DNA from 4 places in the Paenibacillus sp. 1-8 genome. Region 2 is predicted to be linked to each of the others. Evidence: riboswitches for the same ligand, from Rfam matches in the RefSeq annotation. Region 2 holds a riboswitch; each other region holds the start of a gene.
The links. A riboswitch is a leader RNA that binds a small molecule or an ion and turns the genes downstream of it on or off. The one in region 2 is predicted to bind cobalamin.
Positions count from the first base shown of each region.

Region 1: another riboswitch for cobalamin. It lies ahead of cobJ (precorrin-3B C(17)-methyltransferase); the one in region 2 lies ahead of AC0WRU_RS24200 (ABC transporter substrate-binding protein).
Region 3: another riboswitch for cobalamin. It lies ahead of AC0WRU_RS06700 (ABC transporter substrate-binding protein); the one in region 2 lies ahead of AC0WRU_RS24200 (ABC transporter substrate-binding protein).
Region 4: another riboswitch for cobalamin. It lies ahead of metE (5-methyltetrahydropteroyltriglutamate--homocysteine S-methyltransferase); the one in region 2 lies ahead of AC0WRU_RS24200 (ABC transporter substrate-binding protein).

Region 1 is NZ_CM149995.1:5,013,067-5,016,620, forward strand. It holds gene cobJ (precorrin-3B C(17)-methyltransferase) at 1-1,465, opposite strand, end outside; gene AC0WRU_RS23065 (hypothetical protein) at 1,594-1,824, opposite strand; cobalamin riboswitch at 1,783-1,966, opposite strand; gene AC0WRU_RS23070 (LOG family protein) at 2,024-2,578, opposite strand; gene AC0WRU_RS23075 (uroporphyrinogen-III synthase) at 2,750-3,554, opposite strand, start outside.
Region 2 is NZ_CM149995.1:5,248,706-5,252,259, forward strand. It holds gene AC0WRU_RS24200 (ABC transporter substrate-binding protein) at 1-1,402, opposite strand, end outside; cobalamin riboswitch at 1,613-1,814, opposite strand; gene AC0WRU_RS24205 (nucleobase:cation symporter-2 family protein) at 2,374-3,554, opposite strand, start outside.
Region 3 is NZ_CM149995.1:1,461,905-1,465,458, reverse strand. It holds gene AC0WRU_RS06705 (FecCD family ABC transporter permease) at 1-65, opposite strand, end outside; gene AC0WRU_RS06700 (ABC transporter substrate-binding protein) at 62-1,069, opposite strand; cobalamin riboswitch at 1,276-1,470, opposite strand; gene AC0WRU_RS06695 (histidine phosphatase family protein) at 1,593-2,426, opposite strand; gene cbiB (adenosylcobinamide-phosphate synthase CbiB) at 2,471-3,442, opposite strand; gene cobD (threonine-phosphate decarboxylase CobD) at 3,432-3,554, opposite strand, start outside.
Region 4 is NZ_CM149995.1:5,043,173-5,046,726, forward strand. It holds gene AC0WRU_RS23220 (anaerobic ribonucleoside triphosphate reductase) at 1-960, shown strand, start outside; gene nrdG (anaerobic ribonucleoside-triphosphate reductase activating protein) at 957-1,454, shown strand; cobalamin riboswitch at 1,736-1,931, shown strand; gene metE (5-methyltetrahydropteroyltriglutamate--homocysteine S-methyltransferase) at 2,090-3,554, shown strand, end outside.

The sequences.
Region 1 (3,554 bases), 240 kb from region 2:
GTGCCTGCAATCCGCCCAGTACAACCTGTAGATGCTCTGCCACAGGCACAGCATCATCCTTCTCCATATTGCAGAAGTCGCACGCCTTCACCTTAAACACATCGCCAATCGGCATCACGATGAATCGTTCATCCCGTAGCCGCCCTACCAGCTCCTCCGGGTCTGCGCATGGCACGCGCAGCACGATCTGGTGATCCGGCGTATACTCCAGCTCGCCTTCATCACCCGCTACCTCGGCGAGCAGCGCCATCTGGTGAGCGGTGAACTTCTTGTTTCCCACGCCGGGGGAAACGCCCACCTCAAACAGCGCAGGCTTGCCAAAGCTACCTGTCGCTGTCCCGGCCGTAGCCACCGCTCCGGCGGTGCTCACGGCGGGCGCTTGCCCGCTCCAGCGCGCGCTCGCTGCGCCCGGCAGCTTGCCGCCCGCAGCGAGGCGGCTCAGCGCCTCCGCTGCCAGCGATGCCGGGGCCACCCCGGCTTGCACGGCAGCCACCGCTTGCGGGCGTGCCTGCGTTGCCACCGCAGCAGCGCCGCTCGCGGAAGGAGCGGGGGCGGTCCCGCCAGCACCCGCGGGGGCTGGCACTGCGGGTGCAGCGCCTGCCTGCGACGCATTCAGCGCGCGATCCTCTTGCGCGCCCAGCGACCACGGCTCCGCTTCCGTGCGGAGCCGCTGATGCGGCTGGAGCGCCTGCTCGGACGCATCCAGCGTATACTTGCGCTGATACCCGCGCGGCGTCACGATCAGACCGTCATACACCATCGTCGAGGAATTGCCGATGATGACGGTCGTCAGCATACCGATATCATGGTTGAGCATGTCCTCCAGCGTCGTCACAATTACTTGCTGACGGTCGCGATAAGCACTCTTGACCAGCCCTACCGGAGTCTGCGGATCACGGTAGCGCAGCAAAATGGACTGCGTCTCAACTATCTGGCGTGTACGCCGACCACTGCGCGGATTGTACAGTGCAATGACAAAATCCGCCGAAGCTGCCGCTTCTACACGCTTCACAATCGTTTCCCAAGGGGTCAAATGGTCACTCAGACTGATCGTGCATGCATCATGCATGACGGGCGCACCCAACAGCGAAGCACAGGACTGAATCGCCGATATTCCCGGCACGACTTCTACCTCAACCCCGTCCTCACGACGCCAGCCCTTTTGCATCAGCACTTCGTACACTAGCCCGGCCATGCCATATACGCCTGCGTCTCCACTGGAAATGACGGCTACCTTCTTGCCCATCTCCGCCTGTCGAACCGCCTCCTGCGCACGGCTCACTTCCTCTGTCATGCCTGTGCGAACAATCTCCTGTCCATTCAATAACGGACGGATCAGATCTACATAGGTGTTGTAACCGATAATGACCTCACTCTCGGCCAGCGCATCCAGCGCCCGTTTGGTGATATGTTCCATATCCCCCGGTCCGAATCCAATCACGAGCAATTTTCCTAATCGGCTCATCGTTATCCTCCTTCTTAAATCCAGGCTATGTTTTCCACACTTCTATCTATTCCACTTGTATATGGACATCCTGTAACTCAAAAAAACCCATCCTCCCCGGATGGGTTTCCTATGTACACATCGTATCATCAGACGGACACAGCATAAGAAGACAGACACTTCTTGTCTCCCGCCATCGTGCCGTTGCTTTCCATCTGCCTGTTCACGCTTGAACGCTTCTGCACGTTCAGATCCACGCAAACCTGTAACCAACATGGAAAAAGCAACGTGCGCCTGATTTCCTGATTTCGTACACCCGTCCTCTCCGCGAAGGTTAACGGTGCATACAGATCAAGGTAGGTCTCCTGGCTCGGCATCAACAGATTTTTTCGCCTTCCCCGGTTTCTCACGAGTGACGTCTGAAAAAATCCTCTTCCTTACAGTGGCGGGACCGCTCGGGACTTGCACCCGATTCCCTGTTACCCTTTGCTATCACAAAGGCACCTTGTCTGTCCGCTATTTGATTATGGGTCTTATCATAACCTTGCCTCAATCAGTTGCGCAAGCATGAAAAACGCTTTATTTCAAGTTTTCCGCCTTGTTTTTTAGCATATGCAGCAATTCGTCCGGGTCCGCAGAGATACTCAGCAGCGCTGGATGGTCAACTCCGGTAAATCCCTCACGCACACTATGACGCACCATTTCCGCCAACGGGTCAAAATATCTGTTCACATTCAGCAGCCCGATAGGCTTGCGATGAATGCCGATTTGCCCCCAACATAGTACCTCGAATAGCTCCTCAAATGTTCCCAATCCGCCCGGAAGGGCAATGAATGCGTCAGCCTTTTCGCTCATCACCGCTTTGCGTTCATGCATGCTCGCCACCTCAATAAATTCGGTAACTCCCCGGTGAATGATCTCTGCATCGAATAACAGGGTCGGCATAATCCCGGTGACCTGACCGCCCCCTGCCAGCATCGCATCCGCGACCTCGCCCATCAGCCCCTTGCTGGAGCCTCCATAGATCAGACGAACATGATGTCGGGCCATAGCCTCTCCAAGCTTGCCTGCCTCCTGAAGATATACCGATGAATGTCCGGGTCTGGACCCGGCAAAGACACAAATGGAATTCATAACGTCTCAGCTCCTGTTCTGGTATCCAGCATCGAGGCTTTTTCATTATATTAAATAAATATTTTCGCTATAACAAAAACTTCTGTCGATGCATGTCCAACAAAAAAAGATAAAGACCCTGTAGGCCCTTATCTTCATTTTACCCTTTATCGCAAGGATATGGGGTAGTTTTCAGTTCACTACTTCCAGACCGCAGCCATGCGCCGAAGCGCTATGCTCAAAATATCTTCCCAGCTCCACCATCATCGCGCCCATTCGTTCCTCCACCGGAAACACGATCCGTTCAATCCCTTCCTCCAAAATGGACTGCGCCGTCACCTTGCCTACCGACACAGCGATCACATCCTGACGAAAAGCTTCCAGCACGTCTTCCATCTGCTTCTGTTCCCTCGCATATTGAGCCAAAAAGCGGATTTGTGGACCGCTGGTGAACGTAACTGCATCCACATTGCGGTTCAGGATATCCTGTAGCAATGCTTGCAAATTTGCCTCCTCCGGCGGAATATGCTTATAGGGAAGCACCTGCCGGGTAACTGCGCCTTGCTCGTCCAGCCACTTCACCAGCCGGGGGGCTGGATCACCATGTAGCTGCAACAGCACTTCCTTCCCCTTCAGATCGTACGGAGCAAAGGCCTGCGTCAACCCGATCAAGCTTCCGTCCTCGTCCCGTACAGCGGGCGTAAAGCCACGCTTTTTGAGTCCATTGACCGTTTTGTAGCCCCGCGCTGCAATGTTCGAGGAATGTAATAGCTCCAAAATCTGTTCTGCTACTTCCATATCCTCCGCCATATCGAACAGCGCGTCCAGCCCCATGCCTGTCGTGAAAATGTTCCAGTCCGGCGGCTGCTTCACCCACGATACAATAGCATTACGCAGCTCGATATCGTCCAGAAAAACCGTACCCTGGGCCGGACGTAGCACCGGCTCGCCCCCCATTTTTGTAACCAGCAGCGCCATTTCGTCTGCTTTACGGGGA
Region 2 (3,554 bases):
TCGCCAGCTTCAAGCTGCCAAGAAGGTTCTCCAGCGGTTTGGAACTATAACGGCTTACATTGGCTTGGCTTTTAGAGGAATAAAACATGTCCATAAAATATTGCGGCTCCCCCGTATGGGCAGTCAGCATGCTGTACATGGCAAAATCCCAATCGTTTTTGGTCAGTGCCTCGTCGATATTTTCCACCTTACGAATCTTCACCTGGATGCCCTCCTTCAGCAGTTGGCTCTGAATCACCTCAGCCATCACCGAAAGCTCTGGACGTTGAGGAAAGGTCAGCAACGTAACTTCGAACGGCTTGCCTTGCCTGGTCCATGTGCCTTGGGCATCCTTCTTCCAGCCCTCCTTCGTCAATAGCTGCTCGGGCGTTCCGTCCAGCGCTTTACGCTCGACCTTACCGAAGGGGAGAATGCTCGGGAATGGGCTGCTTGCCTCCGTACCATAGCCTCTCATGATCGCACTCACAATGGATGCACGTGGTATCAAGCTGTCCACTACTTTGCGGTTCGCGGCATCCTTGAACACAGGCGACTCCATGTTATACACGATCATATGCGTGCGCAAAGAGGGAGCCGACAGCACTTGCAGCTTATCGTTCTTTTTCAATACCTCCGCGTTATCCACCGGAATATCGGTCGCTACATCTACTTCGCCGGATTGCAGCGCCAGCAGGCGCGAATTGCCGTCCGTAATGAACTTCATCGTTGCTTCAGCCAGCCGGGCCTTCTCGCCCCAATATCCGTCATAACGCTCTACGACCAAGGATTGATCCTTGTTGAATGCTTTAATTTTAAAAGCACCTGTCATCGCAGGGTAGCTCTGCTCATCCTTTATAGACGCTACATCCAGCACAATCGTCGATGGATCCGCCAGATTGGACACCAGCGCCGCATTCGGCTGGTTTGTCGTAATTTTCAACGCCAGCGGGCCGCTTACATCAATGGACTTCACATTCAGTAAATCCTTCGCCAGATGGCTTTTCTCGATAGAGCGCAGCAAAGACGCTTTTACACTTGCTGCATCCATACTCTTTCCATCATGAAAAGTGACTTTATCCTGCAAGCTGAACGTCCAAACTGTAGGGCTGTCCTGCTTCCATTCCTTGGCCAGCCAAGCCTCAGGCTCCAGCTTTTCATTCAAACGGACAAGTGTCTCACCTGCACCGGATCGCATCACATCCCAGCTATTATCTCCGTGCGGGTCAACGCCTGACGGCTTCCACGTATACGCCATCACCAGCTTTTTGTCCGTTGTGGACTGTTGTGCGGATATGTTCTCGCCCTTGCTTGAGCTGTCCGCCGTCTTATTGGTTGTGGAGCATCCCGCAAGAGCCATAACTGCCAGCAGCAGCATCACCCCTGTACATATCAACCATGAACGCCTACTACGATTACTTATCATTCGATGAATCCCCCTCTAACTTGTAAAATCATATAAACCTAACGCAAAACGCGAAAAAAGCATTCCGGACCGCTTGATCAGCAGTCAGAAATGCTTTCATTATAAAATGCCAAAGCTCACCCTCAGTACCCTCTAAAAAAGGGGATCGGTCGGTTTTAGACATTCCGTATGCAGCACGCCTAACCACCTCCCCAGCATCCCGTGGGTCTGACAGTGATGTTAAAACAGGCAGGTCTCCTGACTCCAGGCGTATCTTTCAGGCCTTCCCGGTTCTTCACAGTTCCAGTGGCTGTTCTGAAAGCTACAGCAGTTACCCTGCTGATGCCTGTATACAGTGGCGGGTCCGTGTCGGAATCTACCGAACTTCCCTTTTAAGTGAACACGCTCAACAACCATCTACATGATCTCAACGAAACCCTGTAGATAGAAAGTCCGGCTCACACCTGTTTTCTTCCTTTATTCTTTTTCATTACGATTTAGGACTATCTTATTTTGTTGTTACAGGCTTGTCAACAAATGTCGCATAATAATTTAAATTTGAACGATACGGCGAGAATCAAGGCTATGACTTTGCGTTGCATGCACGCAATGGACGTGATAAAATTAGGTATAGAGATACCCATCGTGTCCGTATACTAAAAAGAGTCTTCGCCGCTACCAACGGCAAAGACTCTCAGGATTTGAAAGGCTGTGGATCACCACGGCGCGCTAAATGCTTAGCTAAACCCACCGTTAGGCGCCTAACCTAATTACGCGGTGGGTTTTCGCTTGGTCCGAAAACATCCACCACTATTCAAAATCCATAAGGTAAATCATACCATGATCCCGCCTACCACTCTAGCAAATTCTTCTAATAGAATCTCAAATCCCCATCTTCATACAGGAAGAGGGCTTTATCAATAACTCTATGCCAAAAAGCCGGAAAAGAGGCTTACGACCTCTCTCCGGCTGTCTTTATCTAATCCTAATTATCAAACCTTCTGCGGAACCTCCGACACTGTCACACCTTTGACTGATTCGGCTTGTTTTTTCGTTAAAACGATGTTCAAGACAATCGCCGTAATCGAGCCGGATACGATGCCGTTTTGCAGCAGCATTTTGGCAAAGCTCGGTAGTTGGTCGAACATTTGGGGCAGCACGGCAGAGCCGAGGCCCACCGCAATGCTGCATGCCGCGATCAGCAGATTGCTTTCCTTCCGCAAGTCCACTTCTGACAAAATAGACATGCCTGATGCAGCAACCGAACCGAACATAACGATCATCGCCCCGCCCAGCACAGCATTAGGAATCACTGTCGTCAAGGCAGCCAGTTTGGGCAGCAAACCAAGAACAACCATGATACCACCCGCAGCAAAAATAACGTTCCGCGATTTGACGCGTGTCAGCGAAATCAGACCTACATTTTGCGAAAAGGCTGTGTAAGGAAACGCATTAAAAATACCCCCGAGCATAATCGCAAGTCCTTCGGAGCGCAGACCATTGACGATCTGCTTCTGCTCCACCTTCTGATCAATCGCCTTGCCTACTGCCAAATAAACGCCCGTAGACTCGACCATGCTGACAATATTAACGATAATCATCGTACATACTGCCATAATGCTAAACTCAGGCTTACCAAAATAAAACGGCTGCGCAACACTCACCCAAGAAGCTTGCGCCACTGGAGCAAAATGCACCATTCCCATCGCATAAGCGACCACCGTACCCGCAAACAGACCAATGAGCACGGAAATCGAACGCAAAAAGCCTTTTGCCAACCGATTCACAAGCAAAATAACCAGCAAAGTAACTAACGCCAGCAACAAATTACGCGGCTGTCCAAAATCCGCGCTTCCCTGACCCCCTGCTACATTATTCATCGCCACCGGAATGAGGGATAGACCGATAATCGTAACAACCGACCCCGTAACCACTGTCGGGAAAAAGCGTAGCAGCTTGCCATACAGCGGTGCCGCGAGCACCACGAATATACCGGACAAAATGATGGCTCCGTACGCGGTCGCTAAATTTGAGGTCGAAGCAATCGCGATGATGGGTCCTACTGCCGTAAACGTACAACCTAAAATGACAGGCAATCTACTGCCGAAAAACCGCGTGCCCATAATCTGTAATAATGTAGCAATCCCGCAAGTGAACAAATCGGCAGCCACCA
Region 3 (3,554 bases), 1.7 Mb from region 2:
AGTAGCAGCGTCAGCAGCAGCAGGACAAGACCTGTCCCTCCAAAGCCGATCAGTTTACGGTTCATTTGAAAATTTCAGGATACACGCCCTTGGCCACTTCCTTGAGACCTTCCGTTACGCGCGGACCCGGACGACTGATCAAATTATCATCCACGGCAAATACCCGGTTGTGACGAACAGCCGATATTTGATCCCATCCACTGCGAGCTTTAATGATATCGCCGAGCGTCTGGCCTGTTTTGTCATCCTTGACACTTTTGCTGTACAAAATCACGTCAGGGTTCGCTGCAATAATATTTTCCTCACTGATTTGGTACCACCCCTTCTGCGTGGCACCTACATTTTCTCCGCCCGCCAACGTAATCAGTTCGTCCATAAATTCGCCTTTACCAACCGTCCAGCCTGGTGAAAACTCGACGTATACCCGCAGCTTCTGCCCTTTACCGATATTTTTAACTCCTTCTTTCACTTCCGCTACATCTGCTCTCATCTTGTCGGTCACCGCTCTCGCTTCTTTCTGATGATCGGTGATTTTACCATACAATTCGATGTTAGCCATGACATCTTCAACTGTTTTCGGTTCCGTTTTAAAAATCATAATTCCCATGTCACGCAGCTTGGTCGTAGCCTGTTCACTAAGTGAAATTCCCGCAAAAACGACTTCCGGGTTTGCAGCAATGATCGCCTCTTCGTTCGGTTTCATAATACCGCCCACTTTAGGCTTTTTCGTAGCTGCTTCCGGGTAATCAGAGTAGTCGGAGACGCCTACAATTTCCTTATCCAGCCCGATGGCGAACAGCGCCTCGGTTTCTGCCGGGGAGACGGAAACGATTTTATCCGGCGCTTTTTTGAATGTAAATTCCTGTCCTGTTGCATCCTTAATCGTGAGTGGGTAGACCGTTTTGCCCGGAGGCTCTTGTGCGGTAACTGTCTGTCCCGGCTGCTGTGAAGAAGCCTGACCCTCTTTATTTTCAGCATTCTTTCCATTAGCACCACATGCACTCAGCACAACTGCCAAAATCAGAGCCAATAGACCTGTTGTCCAAACCTTTATTTTTTTCCCTGCCATGATTTGCACCCCTTCATAAAAAAATCGTTAAGAGCGTTACTTGAATCATCCGATATCATCTATATCCAGCCTTCTTTTCCTATCAAAAAACCCCCGCATCCTCATATCAGGACACAGGGGTCACGTTAGCGCAGATCGTGCGCAGGCGGCAGCTTCTTCCCGCATGGACAGTCACTGCGAACACGTCATCCTTTCCTCGAAGGATTATGGTGACAGGCGGACGGGCAGGTATCCTGACTTACAGAAACATGCGACAGCCTGCTACTCCTTCATATGCTTTGTGGCACATAAAGCATATCGGGCTGGCATTTTTCCATTTACAGTGGCGGGACCGCGCCGGACTCACACCGACTTCCCTTTTAACAGCGCAGGAAAGGGAAACCATAGTTTCATCACACTGCGCCGACCTCGTCTGCTGGATATTTGATGTAGTGGTAATCAAGCCGTTCTTTTACTTGATGATTATAGGTTAAAAAGAGACGGCTTACAACCCAAACAGCCTCTTTATCCGTTGATGTCTAACCTAATGAGGAAGCATTTTCGCAATGTAATTGTGCGGTCCTGCCAACCTCAATTGAATCCTAATTGCCGCTCCCGGCTTCGGATTCAGGCTCCAAAAATCATGGCCCGGTATCAGCATGCAAGCCAACTGACGAATTACGCCACCATGCGTAACGATCAAAATAGAGGGCGGCGCAGCAGTCAAACCCATTGGCTGAACTTCCATAGCAACATGCCACTCATACAGAGAGTCAAGAAATTTGCGCAGACGATTCACAAAATCTGCCCAAGACTCTCCTCCAGGAGGGGTGATCCGTTGCGGCTCATCAATCCAAGCGCGATACAACTCCACATCCTTAAGCATGTCATACGTTTTTCCATCCCACTCGCCAAAATGAAGCTCTCGCAGACGTGGTTCCATGATGGCAGACCCAACAGACATATTAGATAGGAAACGCTCAGACTCCCATTTCGATGTTAGCTCCAACCGTGATTCCGGTTTCGATTCGAAGTGGGTTCCCACTTCAAGCTCTGGTTTCAGTTCCGATTCCGGCAAAATGATCTGCAAGGTCTGACGACAACGTATCAAGTCACTGCAATAGATTCGGGCAAAGGAATGCCTCTGTAATTTTTCCCGCAAAGGCTCTAATTCTTGCTCTGCTCCCGGTAGCAATCCCAGATCGGAGTGCCCCAGGTATCGACGTTCCCTGTTCCATAAGGTTGTGCCGTGCCGTACCAGCACAAGCTCCAAGTCCCGATGCAGAACTTCTTTAGCATAATACGGCACCTTATCCTCCTGTGAGTTCGGACTTTGTGCGTATTCTACTGTCCTTTTTGCTGCTATATCTTGTTTCAAGATAATGTCACTTCCTGCTCGATCATTATTCAGTGTGTCACGCTTCACTGTATCCACCCCAGCGCATAGCATCCGGCGGACACGAACAGACACAATCCCGCAAACATACTGGACACGGCAAACATCAGCCGGATCGTATGCCGGATATCATCCGGCTCCATCGATCGCACCAGCTCTCCCATATATGCGCGAAAGGAGCGCACGCCATGATATACATTATAGCCTCCGAGGCGAATCCCCAATGCACCCGCAACTGCTGATTCTGGAAAGCCGCTGTTCGGACTGGGATGCAGCCGCGCATCTCGCCTTACCATACGCCAGCTACGTCCAGCATCATGCCCATAAACCCACGCCGCTACTACCAGCATACCCGCTGTCAGGCGTGCCGGAATGTAATTAGCGGCATCATCCAGACGTGCCGAGGCCCAGCCCAAATGCAGATACTTTTCATTTTTGTAGCCAACCATGGAATCGAGGGTATTCACGGCACGATAAGCCAGAGCTAATGGTGCTCCCCCGATCAGGGCATAAAAAAGCGGGGAAATAATCGCGTCCACGATATTCTCAGCCACCGTTTCAACCGTACCACGCACAATCTCAGGCTCATCGAGCTGCTGCGTATCCCGCCCGACGATCATCCCCAGCTCCCGGCGTGCCGCAGGCAGATCACCCGCCTTTAATTCGCGATACACTGCCATTCCGGCGTCCTTTAGTCCTTTGGAAGCAATTGTGGTTGCGATCAGCGCAATTTCCGCTCCGACAGACAGCCACGGATGAATCCAGGCAAGCAAGCGCAGTAACGTCCAGCCAAGCGCAAAGGAGCCGCCCACCACAATCAGTGGCAGCAGCAAACCAGCGCGTTTCAAACCACGGTCACTGTGAACCCGGCGGCGAATCGCCTTTTCCAAGGCAGAAATGGCATGTCCCATGCCGATGACCGGATGCGGCAACCACCTCGGATCGCCGATCAGCCTGTCCAGAAGATATGCAGCCATCATGATCAAGCTAACTGTCACGCCGCCGTTCCTCCTCCAGCACTTCACCCAATACAGACAGCAGCCTATCGTTGGCTTCTGCATCCTTGACCGCAATCCGAAAATGGCTCGTTGTCAGCCCCGGATACATAGC
Region 4 (3,554 bases), 210 kb from region 2:
GACCGTTTTGGCAGAAACCGTCAGAGCGGAAAGGGTAACCTCTCATTCAATACAATTAATCTGGTGCGTCTTGGCATTGAGTACGGCATTTGCACAGGCAAGCGCAAGGCACCTGACCGGGATGGCTTTGATACCAGACTGGAAGAGGTTATGCGCATTGCCGTGGACGGACTGATCCATCGCTATCATATACAGACCAGCCAGCCGGCAAAAGCCTCAGACTTTATGATGCGCGAAGGAGTATGGGAAGGCGGAGAAGAGCTGGAGCCGGATGAAGAGGTGGGAAGCATACTAAAGCACGGTACGCTTTCCATCGGATTCATCGGGTTAGCTGAGTGCATGAAGGCACTGTACGGCAAACACCACGGGGAGAATGACGCTGTATACCGCGAGGCACAACGAGTCATAGCTTCCATGCGTGTCTACTGCGACCGGATGAGTGAATTGCATAACCTTAATATTACGCTATTCGCTACGCCTGCCGAGGGTCTATCCGGCAAATTCACGTTGCTGGATCAGCGTGATTTCGGAGTCATTCCCGGTGTGAATGATCGTGAATATTACACGAATTCTTTTCACATTCCTGTGTATTACACGCTTCCGGCTGCCCGTAAAATCAGCCTCGAAGCCCCATTTCATAACCTGTGCAACGCTGGAGCGATTTCGTACATTGAGCTGGATGGCAATGCGCGGAATAACCCGGAGGCGTTTCTTAAAATTGTACAATATGCGCTTCATCAAAACATTGGGTACTTCTCCATTAATCATCCCGTAGATCGTTGCCCGGAATGCGGCTACGAGGGCATTATCGGGACAAGCTGTCCCCATTGCGGTGCTGATGAGGAACATACGCATTTTCAGCGCTTACGCCGGGTAACCGGATATCTGACAGGTGATTATACCGTCCGGTTCAACACCGCAAAACAAGCCGAGGTACGTGACCGGGTGAAGCATCGGTGAATTTATGCGGCTACATTCCGGAATCTCTGAACGAAGGACACGGCCTGCGCACCGTTGTGTTCATTAGCGGTTGCCGCCATGCCTGCCCCGGCTGCTTCAATCCGGCATCCTGGAGCTTCCGTACAGGCGAACCGTTCACACCGGAGCGGCAGCAGGAGGTTATCCGTGACATCGCCGATAATCCATTGCTGGACGGGTTAACCCTTTGCGGCGGAGACCCCTTTTTCTCGGCAGCGGAATGCTCGCAGTTTGTACGCGACTTCCGCGCAGCCTGCCCTGACCGAACCGTGTGGGCCTATACGGGCTTCGTCTACGAAGAACTGCTTACGGATCAGGCCCGGCAGGAGCTGGCGCTGCTGTGCGATGTGATTGTGGACGGTCCTTTTGTAGAACAGCAAAAGGATCTGACCCTTCCCTTCCGAGGCAGCCGCAATCAGCGACTGGTTGATGTGAAGGCCAGCATTCTGGCAGGATCTACCGTTACATTAGCCTGAGGCGATGTTATACTCGCATGAGTTGTTATGCCCTAAGACGAGTCCTTTCCCTATGGGAGGGCTTGTCTTTTTTTGCGTGTAGTTGGAAAGGGGGGTGCTTTAAATCGGGAACACGGGATAACGTACTGATAAGCAGAACGCTTTTAATAAACCTTAAATGTGCTTCCATAAACTTAATCGTTTCATTGCAGGTTCAAACGGAGTTTCTATTGCGCATCCCGCAGGTTTCACTTATGATGGTGAACAAGTATACGAGTGCATAATTATTCGTCATACCATAATCGCATAGCTTGGAGATAGGTGTCTGTTCTATTCAGTTCAGGCTTAAAAGGGAAGCCGGTGCAAGTCCGGCGCGGTCCCGCCACTGTAAACGGGGAATTTTCAGCTGTTGATACACCCACTGGTCCACAGACCGGGAAGGAGCGCTGAAAGTCATGATTCGTAAGTCAGGAGACCTGCCTATTTCAACAACATCGCAAGTACCTACGGGAGATAGGGAGGTGTTAAGAGCAGTCGCCGAATTTTTATTTTTAAATAACGGAGGCATTCTTTCCCCTATTCATTTTTACCCCGGGGAGGAATGTCTTTTTTTGTACGCAAAAATAAACTGGTTACCAGCCTGGGAGGAAAAGTACATGTCATTTACCGAATTGCCTGATTTGCCCGGCTTGATCAGCAGTAACCTGGGATATCCGCGTATCGGTGGGAACCGGGAATGGAAGAAAGCACTGGAACGCTTCTGGAACGGCAGCATGGATGAAGGTGAACTGCATATCGAGATGAAACGATTGCGGTTGGAGCATCTGAGCAAGCAGCGTGACAAGGGAATTGATCGAATTCCAGTCGGAGACTTTTCCTATTACGATCACATGCTGGATACATCCGTGATGTTCGGTCTGGTGCCGGAACGGTTCAACTACCGTCTCGAGGGACCTGTTCCCCTATCCGTCTATTTCGGGATAGCCCGTGGACAAAAGGGTGCCACCGCCAGTGAAATGACCAAATGGCTGAATACCAATTACCATTACATCGTACCGGAATTGGCGAATGCAACCCCGGTGTTCACGGAGAATAAGCCGTTGCAGGCTTATCGTGAAGCGAAACAGGAGTTGGGCATTGAGGGTAAACCCGTCATGATCGGTCCTTATTCGTTCGTTGCCCTGTCCAAAGGCTATGATCGTAAGGATTTGGCCGCCATTGTACGAAGCTTCCTGCCACTGTATGCCCGCGTCCTGTCTGAGCTGGCTGCGGAAGGCGTTCAGTGGGTGCAGGTGGATGAGCCTGTCCTGACCACCTCATTCCCGGCAGAGGATTTGGACATTATTCAGGAGGCTTATGAAGCCTTGTCCGAGGCTGCTCCATCCTTAAATATCGTGCTGCAAACCTACTTTGGCAGTCTGGATCATTATGAGCACCTGTCCACGCTCCCGGTACAGGGATTAGGTATGGATTTTGTACATGATGATGGCGAAAACCTTCAACATGTGCTCCAGCATGGCTTCCCCGCAGGCAAAACGCTGGCCGCTGGCGTTATTGACGGGCGCAATATATGGCGCTCCGATCTGAACGCCGTGGCTGCGCTGCTTGAACAGCTGGCAGAACAAACGCCCGCCGCCCAGCTCATCGTACAGCCATCATGCAGTCTGCTGCATGTGCCGGTCAGTCTGGAAGCAGAGCATAAGCTGGACCCAGAGCTGGTACAAGCGCTGGCCTTTGCCGATGAAAAGCTGGAAGAAATCGCAGCTTTGACCGCTGCGCTTGGCAAACGCGAACCCTCGGCACTTGCCAAGCTTGAGCAGAGTGCGGACGCGGTAGCTCGCTTCAACAGCTCGGCGGCACGAGTACAGACCGCTGCCGATATGGCGGCTCTACTGGCGAAAGAGCCGCAGTCACGCAGCGTTCCCTTCGTCGAGCGTCGTGTGATTCAGCAGGACAAGCTGAAGCTGCCTCCACTTCCTACGACGACGATTGGCAGCTTCCCGCAAACCGCCGAGGTTCGCAAAGCCCGTCTGCACTATCGCAGAGGGGAATGGTCTGCCGAGCAGTACCGAACATTCATTCAGCAGCAAATCAAGGAATGGATTGATATACAGGAGGACA